2 linked regions of the Hydrogenophaga sp. SL48 genome follow. The protein of the gene in region 1 binds, or shares a complex with, the protein of each later gene. Links are inferred from orthologs where the notes say so. Each region holds a gene or a part of one and is shown on either strand. Other genes may lie near its edges.

The links.
Region 2: the proteins of IM738_RS01695 (region 1) and dapF are in contact, whole or in part, in a solved structure (PDB 5YGU), measured with the Escherichia coli proteins. The link is inferred for Hydrogenophaga sp. SL48 from one-to-one orthologs.

What each region holds. Positions count from the first base shown.
Region 1 is NZ_CP063400.1:357,473-364,590, reverse strand. What follows is about bases 3,951-6,944. They hold IM738_RS01695 (RNA pyrophosphohydrolase), read left to right. Parts: upstream 3,951-5,120; coding sequence 5,121-5,768; downstream 5,769-6,944. Other genes in these bases: proB (glutamate 5-kinase), read right to left, coding at 5,781-6,944; IM738_RS01700 (proline--tRNA ligase), read right to left, coding at 3,951-4,935. Also shown: prfA (peptide chain release factor 1), read left to right, coding at 1-107; prmC (peptide chain release factor N(5)-glutamine methyltransferase), read left to right, coding at 104-943; grxD (Grx4 family monothiol glutaredoxin), read left to right, coding at 995-1,318; IM738_RS01710 (AAA family ATPase), read left to right, coding at 1,511-2,515; IM738_RS01705 (lytic transglycosylase domain-containing protein), read right to left, coding at 2,525-3,166; more of IM738_RS01700, read right to left, coding at 3,190-3,950; Obg family GTPase CgtA, read right to left, coding at 6,990-7,118. UniProt on the Escherichia coli protein: Master regulator of 5'-end-dependent mRNA decay.
Region 2 is NZ_CP063400.1:3,792,088-3,803,676, reverse strand. What follows is about bases 3,846-6,746. They hold dapF (diaminopimelate epimerase), read left to right. Parts: upstream 3,846-4,808; coding sequence 4,809-5,684; downstream 5,685-6,746. Other genes in these bases: IM738_RS17965 (tyrosine recombinase XerC), read left to right, coding at 6,482-6,746; IM738_RS17970 (DUF484 family protein), read left to right, coding at 5,713-6,393; IM738_RS17980 (ABC transporter ATP-binding protein), read right to left, coding at 3,846-4,605. In the rest of the region: IM738_RS18000 (GntR family transcriptional regulator), read right to left, coding at 1-193; IM738_RS17995 (ABC transporter permease), read right to left, coding at 190-1,005; IM738_RS17990 (ABC transporter permease), read right to left, coding at 1,176-2,099; IM738_RS17985 (ABC transporter substrate-binding protein), read right to left, coding at 2,263-3,552; more of IM738_RS17980, read right to left, coding at 3,598-3,845; more of IM738_RS17965, read left to right, coding at 6,747-7,492; IM738_RS17960 (DsrE family protein), read left to right, coding at 7,611-8,048; IM738_RS17955 (class I SAM-dependent rRNA methyltransferase), read left to right, coding at 8,281-9,465; IM738_RS17950 (CobW family GTP-binding protein), read left to right, coding at 9,547-10,623; RNA polymerase-binding protein DksA, read left to right, coding at 10,950-11,589. UniProt on the Escherichia coli protein: Involved in the succinylase branch of the L-lysine biosynthesis and in the biosynthesis of the pentapeptide incorporated in the peptidoglycan moiety. Catalyzes the stereoinversion of LL-2,6-diaminopimelate (L,L-DAP) to meso-diaminopimelate (meso-DAP).

The sequences.
Region 1 (7,118 bases):
AGCTGCTGCAGGTGATGGAAGGCGACCTGGGCGACGTGGTCCACGCGCTCCAGGTGGCGCGCGGCACGGAGCTGCTGGCCGAACTTGAACAGCAGAACAGCCTGTGAACAACGGCCTTTCAATCCGTGAGTCGCTGGCCCTTGCCTTGCAGCAAGGACTGGACCGGCTGGACGCCCAGATGCTGCTGCTGCTGGCGCTGGGGCGCGACATGAATCACCGCGCCTGGCTGATGGCGCACGACACCGATCCGATACCCACCGACGCCGCAGGGCGTTTCGTCGACCTGGTGCGCCGCCGCCTGGCCGGTGAACCGGTCGCCTACCTGGCGGGAGAAAAGGCCTTCTTTGGCCTGCATCTTCGGGTGGACGCCCGCGTGCTGGTGCCCCGGCCCGACACCGAAACCCTGGTGCAGTGGGCACTGGACGCCCTGCCCGCCACCCCCGCGCGGTGTCTGGACCTGGGCACCGGCAGCGGTGCCGTCGCCCTGGCCGTGAAGTCGCAGCGACCCGACGTGGCCGTGACCGCCACCGACGCCAGCACGGGCGCCATGGCCGTGGCCCGTGACAACGCGGAACGCCTGGGTCTGGCGGTGGATTTTTTCAACGGCTCCTGGCTGCAGGCCGTGCCTGGCCAGCGCTTCGACGTGATCGCCAGCAACCCGCCCTACATCGCCGAGGGTGACCGCCACCTGGTCGCCCTCACCCACGAACCCATCAGCGCGCTCACGGCAGGACCAGACGGCCTCGACGACATCCGCACCATCGTGGCGCAGGCGCCGGGCGCTCTGCACCCCGGTGGCTGGCTGCTGCTGGAGCACGGCCACGATCAGGCCGCCGCCGTGCGCGCCCTGCTGCAGCAGCGAGGGTTCGAGCAGGTCAGCAGCCGCACCGATCTGGCGGGCATAGAACGCTGCAGCGGCGGCATCTGGCCGCAGCAGCGATAATCAGGCCCACTGTGGCCACGACCGGCCCGCCCAGATCAGGAGTTTTTTGCCATGAGCGACGCCCAGACCCAAATCGACCAACTGGTCAAATCCAACGACATCGTGCTCTTCATGAAGGGCAATGCCAGCTTTCCGATGTGCGGCTTCTCCGGCCGCGCGATCCAGATCATCAAAGCCTGCGGTGTCGATCCCAAGACGGTGAAAACCGTCAACGTGCTCGAAGACGAAGGCATCCGTCAGGGCATCAAGACCTACAGCAGTTGGCCCACCATCCCGCAGCTCTACGTCAAGGGAGAGTTCATCGGTGGCTCCGACATCATGATGGAGATGTACGAGTCGGGTGAACTGCAAAAAGTCATCAACGGCGAGGCCTGAAACCGCCAGCCCCGTGCCACAGCCGCCTTCGGGCGGCTTTGTTGTTTTGGGAGAGCACGTCCGCTGCGGCATTTCGCACGGCCAAGGCCGATCCGAAGGAATGCGTGGTCTTTCAAGGGTTCATTTCGCATTGAGGCCAGGCACGTCTTGTGCTTGAATGAAGGTGTCGCCGAACCCTTCAAGGAGAACCGCATGAGCTCACGCAGCCTGGTCGCTTCACCCTCCCTCGGACTGCCCATCGCCCAGATGCGCAGCGTGTTCAGTGCCAGCGAGGTCGAGCGCAAGCTCGCCCACTTGCAGGCCAGCGGCAACGAACGCGAGTACGAAGGCCTGCGCAACACCTGGCAGCGCATGCTGGAACGCGGTTCGCAACGCTTCGCGGTCAAACCCTCGGGTGTGCCCGACATGGCACCGCTCTACGACCTGCTGCCCAATTTTGGTGAGGTGCTTGACGACGTGAAACGGCACGTCGCCCTGAGTCAGGACAGCCACGACGGACTGGAGGTCACGCCCATCCTGCTGCTCGGCCCGCCCGGTGTGGGCAAGACCCACTTCGCCAAACAGATCGCCGATCTGCTGGGCACCAGCATGAGCCTGGTGCCCATGAGTTCCATGACCGCGGGCTGGCTGCTCTCGGGCTCTTCATCCCAATGGAAAGGCGCCAAACCGGGCAAGGTGTTCGAAGCGCTGGTGGACGGCCAGTACGCCAACCCGGTGATCGTGGTCGACGAAATCGACAAGGCCAGCGCCGACGCGCAGTACGATCCCCTGGGCGCGCTCTACAGCCTGCTGGAGCACGACACAGCGCAGAGTTTTGTGGACGAATTTGCCGAGGTGCCGATCGACGCCAGCCAGGTGATCTGGATCACCACCGCGAACGACGAGCGTGCCATTCCGGCACCGATCCGCAACCGCATGAACGTGTTCGAGATCGCACCGCCGTCGCCGGATGCAGCACGCAAGATCGCGGCCCACCTGTACCGCAGCATCCTTGGCGAACACGACTGGGGGCAGCGCTTCGACCCGGAACCCTCCAGCGACGTGCTGGACCAGCTCGCCATCCTCGCCCCGCGCGAGATGCGCCGCGCCATGGTCACCGCTTTTGGCAATGCGCGGCTGGACAACCGCTACAGCGTGGAGGCCGACGACCTGCCCAAGGCGGGGTCCGGCAAAACGCGGATCGGCTTCCTGCAATGAGCTGAGGGCTCAAGCGTCGTGGTGAACCCAGTTCTTCGCCGCGGCGTACACGGCGTTGGGGTACTGAGGTTTGCCCCGGCTGCCGTTGTAGCGGCCCAGCGCCAGGTAGGTGTCGCCACGCTCACGGTCCAGGTAGTGGCGCAGGATCACGCAGCCGAAGCGGATGTTGGTCTGCATGTGAAACAGCCGGGACGCGTCACCGTCACCGATCACGCGCGACCAGAACGGCATGATCTGCATGTAGCCACGAGCGCCCACGCGTGAAATGGCGAACTTGCGGAAGGCGCTCTCGACCTGGATCAAACCCATCACCATCGTGGTGTCCAGGCCCGCTCGCCGGGTTTCGTACCAGACAGTCTGCAGGAACTCGATGCGGGTCTGGAAGTCCGGCTTCTTCTTCTTCAGGCGCTCACTCATGGTGCCCAGCCAACGCAGGTAGGCCAGGCGCTGGTTGATGTCGCTGAACTCGGGCACCGGCGGCGCGCTGTTGGCAATGGCGGAACTGAGCGCCGAGCGAACCGAATCGGCCAGTGGCTCTTCTGCCTGGCGGCCGGCCTGGGCCGGGCCAGCGGTCAGCCAGCCGGCCGCACCGAGGGCTGCGCCGCGCAGCAGCCAGAGACGGCGACTGGTCCCGGGCACATCGGCATCCATCACCACATCAAAGGGCTGCAATCTCACGCGCCCAGCTGGTCCCGCATGAAAGAGATCGCCTCGGCGACTGGCACCTTCGTCGCGGCCGGGTCGCGGCGGTGCTGGTACTCGACCACGCCTTCCTTGAGGCCGCGGTCGCCGATGGTCACCCTGTGCGGCACGCCGATCAGCTCCCAGTCGGCAAACATCGCACCCGGGCGCTCACCCCGATCGTCCAGGATCACGTCGATACCCGCAGCCAGCAGGCCCTGGTACAGGGCATCGGCGGCGGCCTTGACGGCTTCGCTGCGATCAGCGCCCACCGGGCACACCACCACGGTGAAGGGGGCAATGGCGTCGGGCCAGATGATCCCGCGCTCATCGTGGTTCTGCTCGATGGCCGCCGCCGGCAGGCGCGTGATGCCAATGCCGTAACACCCCATCTCGAAGTGCCGCGGTTTGCCGTCGTCGGCCAGGAACGTGGCGTTCATGGCCTTGCTGTATTTGGTGCCCAGGTAGAACACGTGGCCCACCTCGATACCGCGTTCGATGGCGAGCACGCCTTGGCCGTCGGGCGAGGCGTCACCTTCGACCACGTTGCGAATGTCGGCCACCACTTCTGGCTCGGGGAGGTCACGCCCCCAGTTCACACCCGTCATGTGGAAGTCCGCCTCGTTGGCACCGCAAATCCAGTCGGCCAGCACCGCCACTTCGCGGTCCACCACCACCTTTACCGGCAACTTCAGACCGACGGGGCCAAGGTACCCGGGCTTGCAGCCGAAGTGCGCCTCGATTTCAGACTGGGTGGCGAAGCGGAAGCCCCCGCTCAGGCCCGGCAGCTTGTTGACCTTGACCTCGTTCATGTCGTGGTCACCCCTTAGCAACAGCAGCCAGACCTGGCTCTTCACGATCTCGCCCGCGTCGTTGAGCTCGTCGGTGGCCAGCACCAGCGACTTCACCGTGGTGGCCAGCGGCACACCCAGGAACTCGGCCACGTCAGCACAGGTGCTCTTGCCAGGTGTCGGCGTCCTGGTCATGGCGTTTGAAGCTGCAGCGCGCGGGCCGGCAGGCGCCAGCGCCTCGGCCTTTTCCATGTTGGCCGCGTAGTCACTGGCCGGGCAGTACACGATGGCGTCTTCACCCGTGGCCGCGATCACCTGGAACTCTTCACTCAGGTCACCACCGATGGCGCCGCTGTCGGCCGCCACTGCGCGATAGCGCAGACCGAAGCGGTCGAAGATGCGGCGGTAGGCGGCGGCCATGACCTGATAGCTGGCCTTGGCAGCCGCTTCGTCGCGATCAAAGCTGTAGGCGTCCTTCATGATGAACTCCCGCCCCCGCATCAGGCCAAAACGCGGACGGCGCTCGTCCCGGAACTTGGTCTGGATCTGGTAGAAATTCTTCGGCAGCTGTTTGTGGCTGCGCAACTCCTGGCGGGCAATGTCGGTCACCACCTCCTCGCTGGTGGGCTGCACGATGAAGTCACGACCGTGACGGTCCTTGATACGCAGCAACTCCGGGCCCATCTTGTCGAAGCGACCTGTTTCCTGCCAGTACTCCGCCGGCTGAACCACCGGCATGGCCAGCTCCACCGCTCCGGCCCGGTTCATTTCCTCGCGAACGATCTTCTCCACTTTCTGGATGACCCGCAATCCCATCGGCATGTAGTTGTAGATACCGGCGCCCAGCTTTTTGATCAAGCCGGCACGTGTCATGAGCTGATGGCTGACCACTTCGGCATCGGCCGGCGCTTCTTTGAGGGTGGAAATAAAAAACTGCGAGGCTTTCATGGGCGAGGGCCGCCACAGGCGGCTGCGTGGGTCTGGAAAATGGAGGGCTCGAGGCCCGAATGATGTCTTCGATGCCCTCTGGGCATCGGGATAAACCCGCCATTGCAGCGCAACGGGTGAGCATCGCTTCGCAAGCCGCAAGGGGCGATGCATAATCCAGACAGTTCAAAAATTTGGGGTTGATTATGCTTGACAGAGAAGGCTTCAGGCCCAATGTCGGCATCATTCTGCTCAACCAGAGAAACCAGGTGTTTTGGGGGAAGAGGATCCGATCCCACTCCTGGCAGTTTCCGCAAGGTGGCATCGACAGGGGCGAAACCCCCGAACAGGCCATGTACCGCGAACTGCACGAAGAAGTGGGCCTCATGCCCGAACACGTGAACATCGTTGCCCGCACGCGGGACTGGTTGCGCTATGAAGTGCCGGACCGCTTCATCCGCCGCGATGCACGCGGTCATTACAAGGGGCAGAAACAGATCTGGTACTTGTTGCGCTTGGTCGCACAAGACTGGAATCTGAACCTGCGCGCCACCAGCCATCCTGAGTTCGATGCCTGGCGCTGGCACGACTACTGGGTTCCTCTGGACGTGGTGGTGGAATTCAAGCGTGGCGTGTACGAAATGGCGCTGACCGAACTTGCCCGCTACTTGCCCAAAAACGAGCACCGGAACCGCTATTTGCGCGGCGCAGGCCGATCCCGCTCGCAGGACGATGCCAACAACCTGATGCCGCTCATGACGCAGAGTCCGCCAGGCATGGAGTTGCCTCCTGGGGGCATGTTTGATCCAGATCCACAGTTCGACCTGCGAAGCAGTGGGTCCAAGCCCTCCTGAAGTGGAGAACCCTCAGGCCCGCGACAGCACCAGGTTGTCGCGGTGGATCATCTCGGGTTCGGCTGCATAACCAAGCAGGCGTTCGAAGTCAGCCGAAGACTTGCGACAAATCAGGCGCGCCTCGGAACTGGCGTAGTTGGCGAGCCCGCGGGCGATTTCAGCACCCCGCGCGTCCCGCACCGCGATCACGTCACCGCGCGAGAAGTCGCCGCTGACTTCGGTCATGCCGATCGGCAGCAGGCTCTTGCCTTCTCCGGTGATCTTGTCCACCGCGCCGTCATCCACCACCACCGCGCCACGCATCTGAAGGTGGTCGGCCATCCACTGCTTGCGCGCCTGGTTCTTGCCGGTCTGCGCCACGAGGCAGGTGCCGATGGCCTCGCCCTCGCACAGGCGCTGCAACACGCGCGGTTCGCGTCCCCACGCGATGACGGTCGAAGCGCCCGATCCGGCAGCACGCTTGGCCGCCAGGATCTTGGTGATCATGCCGCCCTTGCCGATCCCGGAGCCCGCGCCGCCGGCCATCGTTTCCAGCTGAGGGTCGCCCGCACGGGCCACATGCACAAAGGTGGCCGAAGAATCACGACGCGGATCGGCCGTGTACAGCCCTTTTTGATCGGTCAGGATCACCAGCGCGTCGGCCTCCACCAGATTGGCCACCAGCGCGCCCAGGGTGTCGTTGTCACCAAACTTGATCTCGTCGTTGACAACGGTGTCGTTCTCGTTGATGACGGGCACCACCCCCAACTGCAACAACGTCAACAGGGTTGAACGGGCGTTGAGGTAGCGCTCGCGGTCGGCGAGGTCGGCGTGGGTCAGCAGCACCTGCGCGCTGCCGACACCACATTCGCGCAGCTTGGTTTCATACATCTGCACCAGGCCCATCTGACCCACGGCTGCAGCGGCCTGAAGCTCGTTGATTTCTTTTGGTCGCGAGGTCCATCCCAGTCGCTTCATGCCTTCGGCCACAGCGCCGCTGCTCACCATGATCAACTCGCGCCCCTGCTTGACCAGCACGGCCAGCTCCTCGCTCCACTGCCCAATGGCCTGCTCATCCAGCCCCCGCCCCTCGTTGGTCACCAGGCTGGATCCCACCTTGACCACAATACGGCGCGCGGTCTTCAGCACGCTGGACGGTTCAACCAGTTCGTTCACGCTCGCAGCAACTTCGACCATGGGGTGCTTGGCTCTTCTGAGGAATCGGATGACAAGGAGTGCGGTTCAGATGCCGCGGGGATCGTCCACGAAGCGGGGATCCACATCGACGGGCGCCTGGTGCGACTGGAACTCGCGCGCGAGGTACTCGTACACCGCCTGCACCAGCCGTTCGCAGCCCTCGCGGGTCAAGGC
Region 2 (11,589 bases), 3.4 Mb from region 1 along the record:
CCAGCCGCACCAGCACCGGCCGAATGCGCGTGCGCGAGACACCAAACGCCTCGGCCAGCCGGTCTTCGACCAGCTTGGTGCCGGGCGGGAGCTGGTGGTCGAGAATGGCCGAGACCATGCGCTCGTAGATGTCGTTGTCCGTCAGCGGACCCGGACCCTCGTCGGCGGGCTTGCGGACGCGGGTGGCGTTCATCCGACGCGTCCTTTTTTCTGCCGACCCAAAAGCATGGCCAGACCGACCGTGACGCCGATCACCGCGAACGACACCACGGTGGTCACCGTGCCGAGCGCGTAGATGGCCGGCGTGGTGACGGTCGAGGTGAGGCCTTGCAGCTCCAGCGGCAGCGTGTTGACGTCGCCGATGGCCTGCGAGGTGCGGGCGATTTCGTCCCAGCTGAGCGTGAAGCCGAACATGCCGATGCCCACCACCGAAGGCCCGATGAGTGGCAGCACCACGTGGCGGAAGGTCTGCCAGGGCGTGGCGCCCAGGTCGCGTGCGGCTTCCTCATACGCCGGGTTGAAGCGGTTGAACACGGCGAACATGATCAGCAGGCCAAAGGGCAGGGTCCAGGTGAGGTGCGCGCCCAGGGCCGAGGTGAACAGGCCCAGCGCGGTGCCGTATTCCTCCAGCGTCGTGGTCGCGCCCACCGCTTCCAGCAGCCACTTGAGGCCGCCATCCAGCAGGCGGAACTGCAGGCCGATGCCCAGCGACACGATGATGGACGGCATGATCAGGCTGGCCACGGTGACGTAGAACAGCGCGTTGCCGCCGCTGAGCTTCTTGCGGAACGCCAGACCCGCCAGCACCGAGAGCAACACGGTGAACAGCATCACCACGCCACCGAGCATGAGCGAGCGCAGGAAGGCCGCGCCGATGTCCACCGTGCCCAAGCCCTCGGCCAGCTGGCGGAACCAGTGCAGCGAAGCTCCCCGCATCGGGAAGGTGAGGCCACCCTCGGGACCCTGGAAGCTCAGCACGAAGATGACGAACATCGGGCCGTACATGAACAGCACGAAGAGCGCGAAGACGGCGGCCAGGGACCAAAATCCAGGAGTCCCCCCCGAAAGCGGCTGCGCCGCCTTCCCCCCCAGGGGGGCAACACCAGCGGCCCGGCGAAGCCGGTTCCGCGGTGTTTCCGGTCTGGAACCCTGGCTCTCTACGGGGTGTGTGCTCATCACAGTTCCTTCCTGATGTCCACGAGGCGCGTGAGGCCCCAGATGATCATGAGCACCACCGCGAGCAGGATCACGGCGTTGGCGGCGGCGAGCGGGAACTGCAGGTAGCTGGTCTGCACCTGGATGATCTTGCCCACTGAGGCGATCTGCTGACCGCCCATGACGCCGATGGTCACGAAGTCGCCCATGACGATGGTGATGACGAAGATCGAACCGATGATGATGCCGGTCTTGCACAGCGGCACGATCACGTTCCACAGCGTCTGCCAGCCGCTGGCGCCCGCATCGTTCGCGGCTTCGAGCAGGCTGCGGTCGATGCGCATCATGCTGTTGAAGATGGGCACGATCATGAACATGGTGTAGAGGTGCACGAAGGCCAGCACCACCGAGAAGTCGGAGAACAGCAACCACTCGATGGGCTGATCGATCAGCCCGATGCCTTGCAGCGACTGGTTCACCAGACCGTTGCGTCCCAGCAGCGGCACCCACGAGATCATGCGGATGACGTTGGAGGTCCAGAACGGCACGGTGCACAGGATGAAGAGCGCTGTCTGCATGCCCGAGGAACGAACGTGAAAGGCGAGGAAGTACGCCACCGCAAAACCCAGCACCAGGGTGATCAGCCACACCAGCAGGCTGAACTTCAGCGTGGACAGATAGGTGGAGAGCGAGACGCAGAAATCACCGTGTTCGGTGAGCGTCGAGCAGCCTTCAAAAATGGCGAAGTAGTTGCGCAGCGTGAACGCCGGCAGCAGCTCGTACTCGTTGAAATCCCAGAAGCTGACCATCACGATCAGCGCCAGCGGAATGAGGAAGAACAGCACAAACACCAGCGTGAACGGCGCCGCCTGCCACCAGGCGTGCAGCGTGCGGTTCGGGCTGTCGGCGACAGGACCGGCGGTGGCGGTGGATGTGCTGCTCATGGAAGGTCAATCAGAAAAGAAACAGAAGCCACATGAAGGGGGCGCGCCCGCGACGAGCGCAGCGAAGCCCCCTCCAGGCCACCGCGGAACCGGCTTTGCCGGGCCGCCAGTGGCGCCCCCCTCCGGGGGGTGACGCCGCAGGCGGCGCGGGGGGGGGCCGCCTTCAGGCCGCGACGAATTCATTCCATTTCCTCACCATGTACTCGTTCTCATCCATCACCGCGTTCCAGCAAGCGATGCCGCCCATGCGCGCTTCGTAGCTGCCGCCGTCGCGCACCTGGCCGGCCTTGGCCAGCACGTCGCCATTCGGGCTCTTGATGTCTTGCGTGGCGGGTTTGCCTTCCATCCAGTAGGCCCACTCGTAGGCTTCCATCTTGGACTTGGCGGTGTCGAGCACGGCGCTGTAGTAGCCTTGGCGGTTCAGGTAGGCGCCGGCCCAGCCGTCGAGGAACCAGTTGATGAACTCGTAGGCACCGTCGAGCTTGCGGCCGCTCAGCGTGGCGGGCAGGCCGAAGCCGGCGGCCCAGGCGCGATACCCCTCTTTCAGCGGCTGGAAGTTGCAGGCGATGCCCTTGGTGCGCACGGCGGTCACGGCCGGGCTCCACATCGACTGGATCACCACTTCGCCCGAGGCCATCAGGTTGACCGACTCGTTGAAGTCTTTCCACAGCGCGCGGAACTGGCCGGCCTTCTTGGCTTCGATCAGGGTCTTGATCGTGAGGTCGATCTCGGCCTTGGTCATGTTGCCCTTGTCGGGGTACTTGTAGAGGCCCATGGCTTCCACGACCATGGCCGCGTCCATGATGCCGATGGACGGGATGTTCAGGATCGCGGTCTTGCCCTTGAATTCGGGGTTCAGCAACTCGGCCCACGAATTGATGGGGCGCTTGATCAGGTCGGGGCGGATGCCCAGCGTGTCGGCGTTGTAGACCGTCGGGATCAGCGACATGAACTGCGTCGGGCTCTTGGCGAAGACCTTGCTCTTTTCGCCTTCGAGGTAGATCACCTTCTTGGGCGCGGTGCCCTGGTCGCCCACGGCCTTGCCGGCCACGGTGCCGGTGGTGAACAGCGGCGTGATCTTGTCGGCGTTCTTGATCTTCTTGACGTCGATGCCCTTGAGGTTGCCGGTGGGCACGATCTTCTTGAGCGAGAAGTACTCGGTGTCGATCAGGTCGAAGCTGTTGGGTGCGGTGACGGCGCGCTTGGTCACGTCGTCGGTGGTCACGGCCACGTACTGGATCTTGATGCCGGTGTCTTTTTCGAACTTGTCACCGATGGCCTTGTCCTGGTTCACTGCGGTGCCCAGGTAGCGCAGGGTGATCTTTTCCTGGCCGATGGCCGGCGACATGCCGCTGGCCAGGATGCCGGCCATGCCGGCGGTGCCCTGCAGCAGGCTGCGGCGCGAGAGGCCGGCGGTGGTGTCGGCGGGCTTGGAATCAAACGTGTCGGACATGGGAGAACTCCTGGGTTGGGGGAAGAGGGAAGAAAGCGGGAGCGATCAGGCGGCGAGTGCGTGGGCCAGGGCCGGGTCCCAGCTCAGGTCCACGCGATCGCCTGGGCGGTAGGGCTGCTGCACGAACACGGCCTCGGGCAACATCACCGAGACCGGGACGGTGCTCGCCTCGCCGTCGAGTTGCAGGCCCAGCAGCACGTAGGTGCCCTGGTACTCCACGTCGCTCACGGTGGCAGGCCAGCCGGTGCTGGTGGTGGGTGCGAGGCGGATGTGGTCGTTGCGCACGGCGAGCTTGCCGCCGGTGGTGTTGAGCACGTTGTGGCCGCCCATGAAACGCGCGACGAATTCGCTGGCCGGCCGGTTGTAGACCTCGCGCGGCGCGCCCACCTGCTCGATGCGGCCGTGGTTCATCACCACCATCGTGTCGGCCAGGGCCATCGCCTCTTCCTGCGAGTGCGTGACGTGGATGAAGGTCAGGCCGAGTTCACGCTGCCAGTGGCGCAGCTCGGCGCGCATCTGGATGCGAAGGAAGGGGTCGAGCGCGGACAGCGGTTCGTCGAGCAGCAGCACGCGCGGCTGGGTGATGAGGGCCCGCGCCAGCGCCACGCGCTGCTGCTGGCCGCCCGAGAGTTCGCCCGGCTTGCGCTGCGCGAGGTGCCCCATGGCCACGCGCTCCAGCAGGTCCTGTGCCTGCCGCTGGCGGGTGGCCCTGTCCACGCCTTTCATCTTCAGGCTGAAGGCCACGTTGTCCAGCGCGGTGAGGTGCGGGAACAGCGCAAAGCTCTGGAACATCATGGCCGTGCCGCGCGCGGCGGCCGGCAGGATGGTGATGTTGCGGTTGTCCAGCAGGATGTCGCCGCTGGTGGTGCTCTCGTGGCCCGCGATCATGCGCAGCGTGGTGCTCTTGCCGCAGCCCGACGGGCCGAGCAGGCAGCAGTAGCTGCCGCTGGCGATGCGCAGATTGATGCTGTCCACCGCCACGCTGCCCTGGGCGTAGCGTTTGGTCAGCGCGATGAGTTCGATGGCGGCGGGTGTGGGTGTGGGGTCGTCCATGCCTCCAGCTCAGCATCAACCGTGCCAGCCATTTTGTATGCAATATGCACCGGATTGCATACAAAGTGGCACAAGTGTTGTGCGCAAAGGGGCCTGAGCAAAGGGCGAAGGGCGGTTGCGGTGCGCGCGCACCGGTGTGAAGCGCACCACGCGGCGGCGCTGCGTGCTGACGGTGCGCACCGCTCTGGACGGATAATCCGGCGATGCACATCCGGTTCACCAAAATGCAGGGCGCGGGCAACGATTTTGTCGTGCTCGACGAGACGCGCGGGCGCCTGGGTCTGACCCACGCGCAGTACCGCTGGCTGGCCGACCGCCACTTCGGTGTCGGGGCCGACCAGATCCTGAGCGTGCGGCCCTCGCCCGGCCCGGGTCTTGACTTTGAATACGTGATCCACAACGCCGACGGCGGCGAGGTGGAACACTGCGGCAACGGGGCGCGCTGCTTCGTTCGTTATGTGCACGACAAGGGCCTGACCACCGTCAACCCGGTGCGGGTGAAGGTGAAGCAGGGCGAGATCAGCCTGGCGCTGAATCACGACGGTCGCGTGACCGTGGACATGGGCGCACCCGTGTTCGCGCTGGAGCGTGTGCCCTTCGACGCGAGCGGGCTGGTCTCAAACACGATGGGCAACGTCGAGCGCTGGCCGCTGTCCTTGCCGGACGGCGGCGAGGCGCTGGTGTGTGTGCTGTCCATGGGCAACCCGCACGCGGTGCAGCTGGTGGACAACGTGGACACCGCCCCGGTCCTGCTCCAAGGCCCGCAGATCGAATGGCACCCGCGTTTCCCGGCGCGCGTGAACGCCGGTTTTCTGCAGGTCGTGAACCGCGGCCAGGTGCGCCTGCGCGTCTACGAACGCGGCGCCGGCGAAACGCTGGCCTGCGGCACCGGCGCCTGCGCGGCCGTCGTGGCCGGCATCCGCCTGGGCCTGCTGGATTCGACGGTCGATGTGCACACCCACGGTGGCGTGCTCACCATTCAATGGCAGGACACGCCCGCGCACGACGCGCCGGTGTTCATGACCGGCCCCGCCACCACCGTCTTCGAGGGCGAGATCGACGTGCCCGAATTGGTTTGATGACAGCCTCCTATATGCTCACCCGACCATGACCGATCCCTTCATCCCCCCCATCACCGAAGACGACATCGCCAACTACCTGGCCAACACGCCGGACTTCTTTGATCGGCACGCCAGCGTGCTGGCCTCGGTCCAGCTCAGCAGCCCGCACGGTCAACGCGCCGTGAGCCTGCAGGAACGGCAGGCCGAGTTGCTGCGCGACAAGATCAAGGGGCTGGAGCTCAAGGCGGCCGACATGATCCGCCACGGTCAGGACAACTCCGCCATCGCCGACCGCCTGCAGCGCTGGACCCGCGAACTGCTGCGGACCCGCGAAGCCCGTGATCTGCCAGAGGTCGCCGCCCGGGAGATCGCCACCCAGTTTCTGGTGCCGCAGGTCGCGATCAAGGTCTGGGACGTGGCGCCCGCGTTCATGACCCTCGCCTGTGCCCAAGGGGCCAGCGAAGACGTGAAGGCGTTTTCCAGCTCGCTCAGCCGTCCCTACTGCGGCAGCAACCCGGGGCTGGAGGCCGCCGGCTGGCTGGACGATCCGAAGGCGGTGGCCTCGATGGCGCTGATCCCGCTGCGGACCGCTGCGGGCTCACCGGCGTTCGGCCTGCTGGTGCTGGGCTCGCCCGAGGCCCAGCGCTTCGCGGCCGACATGGGCACCGACTTCCTGGAGCGCATGGGTGAACTCACCAGCGCGGCGCTCTCGCGCCTGAGACCATGACCCCCACGCTGGTCACTTCGTGTACGGCGCTGCCCCCCGAGGGGGCTGGCCTGCCTTGGGGCGGCCCGGCGGCAGGCCGTTCGCCGGCATGAAAGCAGCGGCCAGCGTGGACGATGCCGCGCTGGTGCAGGCCTATCTGGCCCATGTGCGGGTGGAGAAGCGCCTGGCGACCCGCACGGTCGAGCTCTACACCCTGGACCTGCAGCGCCTGTCGCAACACGCGTCGCAGGCCGCGCTGGCGTTGCGCGAGGTGCACAGCGCCCACATCCGCCGCTGGGTGGCCCAGATGCACAGCGCCGGGCGCAGCGCGCGCGGCATCGCGCTGATCCTGTCGGGCTGGCGCGGTTTCTATGTCTGGCTCGGTCGCCAGGGCCTGATCGACCACAACCCGGTGCAGGACGTGCGCGCGCCCAAGGCGGGCAAGCCCCTGCCCAAGGCGCTGGGGGTGGACGAGTCGGTGCAGCTCGCGTCCCATGTGGAAGAGGCCGACCACCCCGCGCTGGAGGCCCGCGACGCCTGCATCACCGAGTTGCTCTACGGCTGCGGCCTGCGCATCGGCGAACTGGTGGGGCTGGACGTGCGGGCAGGTGTGACTGCGCGCGGCTGGATCGACGCCGACGCCGGTGAAGCCCATGTGCTGGGCAAAGGGTCCAAGCGCCGCAGCGTGCCGGTGGGGCGGGCGGCGCTGGCGGCTCTGGAGCGCTGGCTGGTGCAGCGCGCGGCGTGGGCCAAGGACGATCCGGCGCTGTTCATCGGCAGCCGCGGCCAGCGCCTCACGCCGCAGCACATCCGCGTGCGACTGAAGCGCCGTTCGCAACTCGCCGGGCTGGCCACACCCGTGCACCCCCACATGCTGCGCCACTCGTTCGCCAGCCATGTGCTGCAGTCCAGCGGTGACCTGCGCGCGGTTCAGGAGCTGCTGGGCCACGCGAGCATCAGCACCACGCAGGTCTACACGCGGCTGGATTTCCAGCACCTGGCCAAGGTGTACGACGCGGCGCACCCGCGGGCGCTGGCCCGTGGCAGGGGCGCGGGCGACGAGGGCATGGTCAGCCCGCCCCCAGTGGCGGTGCCCGTGGTGCCCAAGCCCAAGGGTTGACTGGGCGGATGCACGGGGTCTCGGCGGTCGAGCGGGGCCGGGTTATCCCTGTAGGATTCGCCAGCCCAGGCTTGACAATCGTTCTATAAGCAACCACTTCTATTTTTTGGAGAGCTCCATGTTCAGGTTCCTCATTGCGCTTAAGTCCTTGCTGCTCGCGGCGCTGCTGTCCACCTCGCTGTCGGCGCAGGCGGCCGACGACGCGATCAAGACGGTCTATCACATGAGCGAAGGCATTCCCCAGGCCTCGCGCGCCATCAACAACATCCGCAACCACCTGGCGGCCGACCCCAAAGCCAAGATCGTGGTCGTGACCCATGGTCTGGGCATCGACTTCCTGCTGGATGGCGCCACCAACCAGATGGAGCAGCCCTTTGCGGGTGCCATTGGCGAACTCGCGGCCAAGGGTGTGGAGTTCCGGGTCTGCAACAACACCCTGGTGTCGCGCAAGATCGACGCCAGCAAGGTCGCGATGGAAGCCAAGATCGTGCCATCGGGTGTGGCCGAGGTGGCCCGGTTGCAGGCACGCGAGGGGTTTGTGTACCTGCGGCCTTGAACAGGAACACCCCCGCGCCGCCTTCGGCGTCACCCCCTCAAGGGGGCAATGCGAGCGGCCCGGCAGAGCCGGTTCCGCCGCATTCTGGCGCCATGCACTTCGCGTCGGCGAGTTGATGGGGCGGACGAGGGGCAGTTGAACCCAGGGCACCGCCGGGCCGGCTTTGCCGGACGGCCAGTGCCGCCCCCTGGGGGGTGACGCCGCAGGCGGCGCGGGGGGGACAATAGGCCAGATGAAAATCATTCGACTCAAGCCGGGCAAAGAACGCTCGCTGCAACGCCGCCACCCCTGGGTATTCGACGGGGCCGTGGCCCGGGGCGGCGGTGATGCGGGTGAGACCGTGCGCGTGGAGAGCCATGAGGGCCAGTTCCTGGCCTGGGGCGCGTTCTCTCCGGCCTCTCGCATCCGCGTGCGGGCCTGGAGTTTCGACGAGGCCCAGCGCATCGACGCAGCCTTTTTCCGCGACACGCTGGCCCGCGCCATCGCGTTGCGCTCGCGTCTGGGCATCGATAGCAACGGCATCCGCCTGGTGCATGGCGAGTCCGACGGCCTGCCGGGCTTGATCGTGGACCGCTACGGCGACACCCTGGTGGCGCAATTCACCGCCTGCGGCGTGGAGCGCTGGAAGGCGCCGATTGCCGACGCGCTGATCGAGCTCACCGGCTGCCCGCGCCTGTACGAACGCTCCGACACCAGCAGCCGCAAGCTCGACGGCCTGCCCGAGGTCACCGGCTGGTTGCGGGGCAATGGCGACACCGCGTTCGAGCTGCTGGAGCACGGCTGGCGCCTGGGCCTGGACATCGCCCAGGGGCACAAGACCGGCTATTACCTGGATCAGCGCGACAGCCGCCTGGCCCTGTACCAGTACACGAAGCGCCTGGGTTTTGCCCAGGTGCTCAACTGCTTCAGCTACACCGGCGGCTTCAGCGTGGCCGCGCTGGCGGGTGGGGCGGAGCACGTGACCAGCATCGACTCGTCGGGTCTGGCGCTGGAGCAGGCACGCGCCAACCTGCTGCTCAACGGCCTGGACCCGGCGCAGGCCAGCTTCATGGACGCGGACGTCAACACCTCGCTGCGTCAGTTTGTGGCCGAAGGCCGCACGTTTGACGCCATCGTGCTCGATCCGCCCAAGTTCGCGCCCACGGCGGCCCACGCCGAGCGTGCCGCCCGGGCGTACAAAGATTTGAACCGCCAGGCCTTCAAGCTGCTCACCCCGGGCGGCGTGCTGTTCACCTTCAGCTGCTCCGGCGGCATCGGCGTGGAGCTGTTCCACAAGATCGTGGCCTCGGCTGGGCTGGACGCGGGCGTGGACGGTGCGATCCTGCAGCGCCTGGGCGGCGCCTGCGACCACCCGATGACCATCAACTTCCCCGAAGGCGAATACCTCAAGGGATTGGTGGTGATGAAAAAGGCGTAATCCGGTGGCACTGCCTACGCGTCGCATACACTGCCCCCGCTGTACCGTTCCCGACCGCTTTTTGCTGGAGCTTTTCCTGCCATGTCACTGATTCCCGCCACCATCCTCACCGGCTTCCTCGGGTCGGGCAAAACCACGCTGCTCAAGCGCGTGCTGACCGAGGCCCACGGCCAGAAGATCGCGGTGATCGAGAACGAGTTCGGTGAAGAAAACATCGACAACGAAATCCTCGTCGCCGACACGCAGGAAAACATCATCCAGATGAGCAACGGCTGCATCTGCTGCACCATCCGCGACGACCTGCGCGCCACGCTGCAGGATCTCGCCGAAAAGAAGCGCAAGGGCGAGCTCGATTTCGAGCGCGTGGTGATCGAGACCACCGGCCTGGCCGATCCCGGCCCCGTGGCCCAGACCTTCTTCATGGACGACGAGGTCGCCGAGCAGTACCTGCTGGACTCCATCCTGACCCTGGTGGACGCCAAACACGCCGCCCAGCAGCTCAACGACCGCCAGGAAGCCCGCCGCCAGGTGGGCTTTGCCGACCAGATCTTCATCAGCAAGGCCGATCTGGTGGACCAGGACGAGCTGGACGCGCTCACCCACCGCCTGAAGCACATGAACCCGCGTGCGCCCATGCGCCCGGTGCATTTCGGCGAGGTGGCGCTGAGCGAGGTGTTCGACCTGCGCGGCTTCAACCTGAACGCCAAGCTCGACATCGACCCGGACTTTCTCAAGGTCGATGACGACCACGATCACCACGATCATGGTCACGAGCACCACGACCACGCCCCTGGCGAAACCTGTAACCACCCTTCTCACCAGCACGGTCACGAAGGCCACGGCCACCACCATCACCACGACGACGATGTGAAGAGCTTCGTCTACCGCGCCACCCGGCCGTTCAACCCGGCCAAGCTGGAAGACTTCCTGGGCGCCATCGTGCAGGTCTACGGTCCGCGCATGCTTCGGTACAAAGGCGTGCTCGACATGCAAGGCACCGACCGCAAGGTCATCTTCCAGGGCGTGCACCAGCTCATGGGCAGCGACCTCGGTCCCGCCTGGGCTGAAGGCGAGCCGCGCGTGAGCAAGATGGTGTTCATCGGTCTGGATCTGCCCAAGGACATCCTGGTCCAGGGGCTTGACCAGTCGCTGGTCTGAGTCCCCGGGCCGGCTCCTTCACATCAGAAACAGGTCCGGCTGTGTTCTTTGTCTCGCTTCTCCAACGCCTCGGCTTTCAATCCGACCCCCAGTCGGTGAAGGCTCCGCGCGCGTCGTTACAATCGCCCCCCAAGTCGGGTGCCGGTGATCCGGTCGGGCCTGTTGCCCGTGTGCATGTGAAGCGGGGAGCCGGTGCGGTCCGCAAACGGGGTATAACAACAGACCAGCCGGTCTCGACCGAGCTTCGTGACGCGCCTCGGGAGCTTGCCCGAAGCAGCGCACCGCCCCAGGAACAGGCATCGTCAGGCACTGAGAGGAGACCCCTTGTGAAAGCCCCGGCCACCCCCACCGCAAAGAACAAAAAGCCCGCGCCCGGCGCCGGCAAAGTGCGGAACTCACCGGTCGCGGCAGCCACCCCATCGCCGGTCAAGGCCGCGGCAAAGCCCGCGCCCAAGGCCGTTGTCGGGAAGTCCGTTCCAGCGAAGAAGGCCGTGCCGGTGAAAAAGCCCGTGCCCGCCCCAGTGGCCAAGGCCCCCGTGGTCAAGGCGGCATCCAAACCGGCCGTGAAGGCGTTGGCCCAGAAGGCGCCGGCCAAAGCCGCCCCGCGAGCATCTGCACCGCCGGCCAAATCCGCTGCAAAATCGGCTACCAAACCCCCCGTGGTGGTCAAGCCCAAGCCGACGCCGCTGCCTGCGGTCAAGTCCGGCAAGCCGGCCTCCCCGTCGGGAGTGACCAAGCCTGCGGCTGTTCCCAAACCAGCCCCCATCGTTGTCGAGCCGACGCCCCGTCCTCTGGGCAAGCGAGCGGCCAAGAAGGTCATGATGGAGCAAATGACCCAGGCGGCGGTGGTTCCGACCCATGCCCCCGATGCCGCGAAAGCGACATTTTTCACCTCGAATGAACGCGTAATGACACCTCCCGTGCCCTCTTCCATCCAGAAAGACCCCAAGCGGGCGAACAACTGGA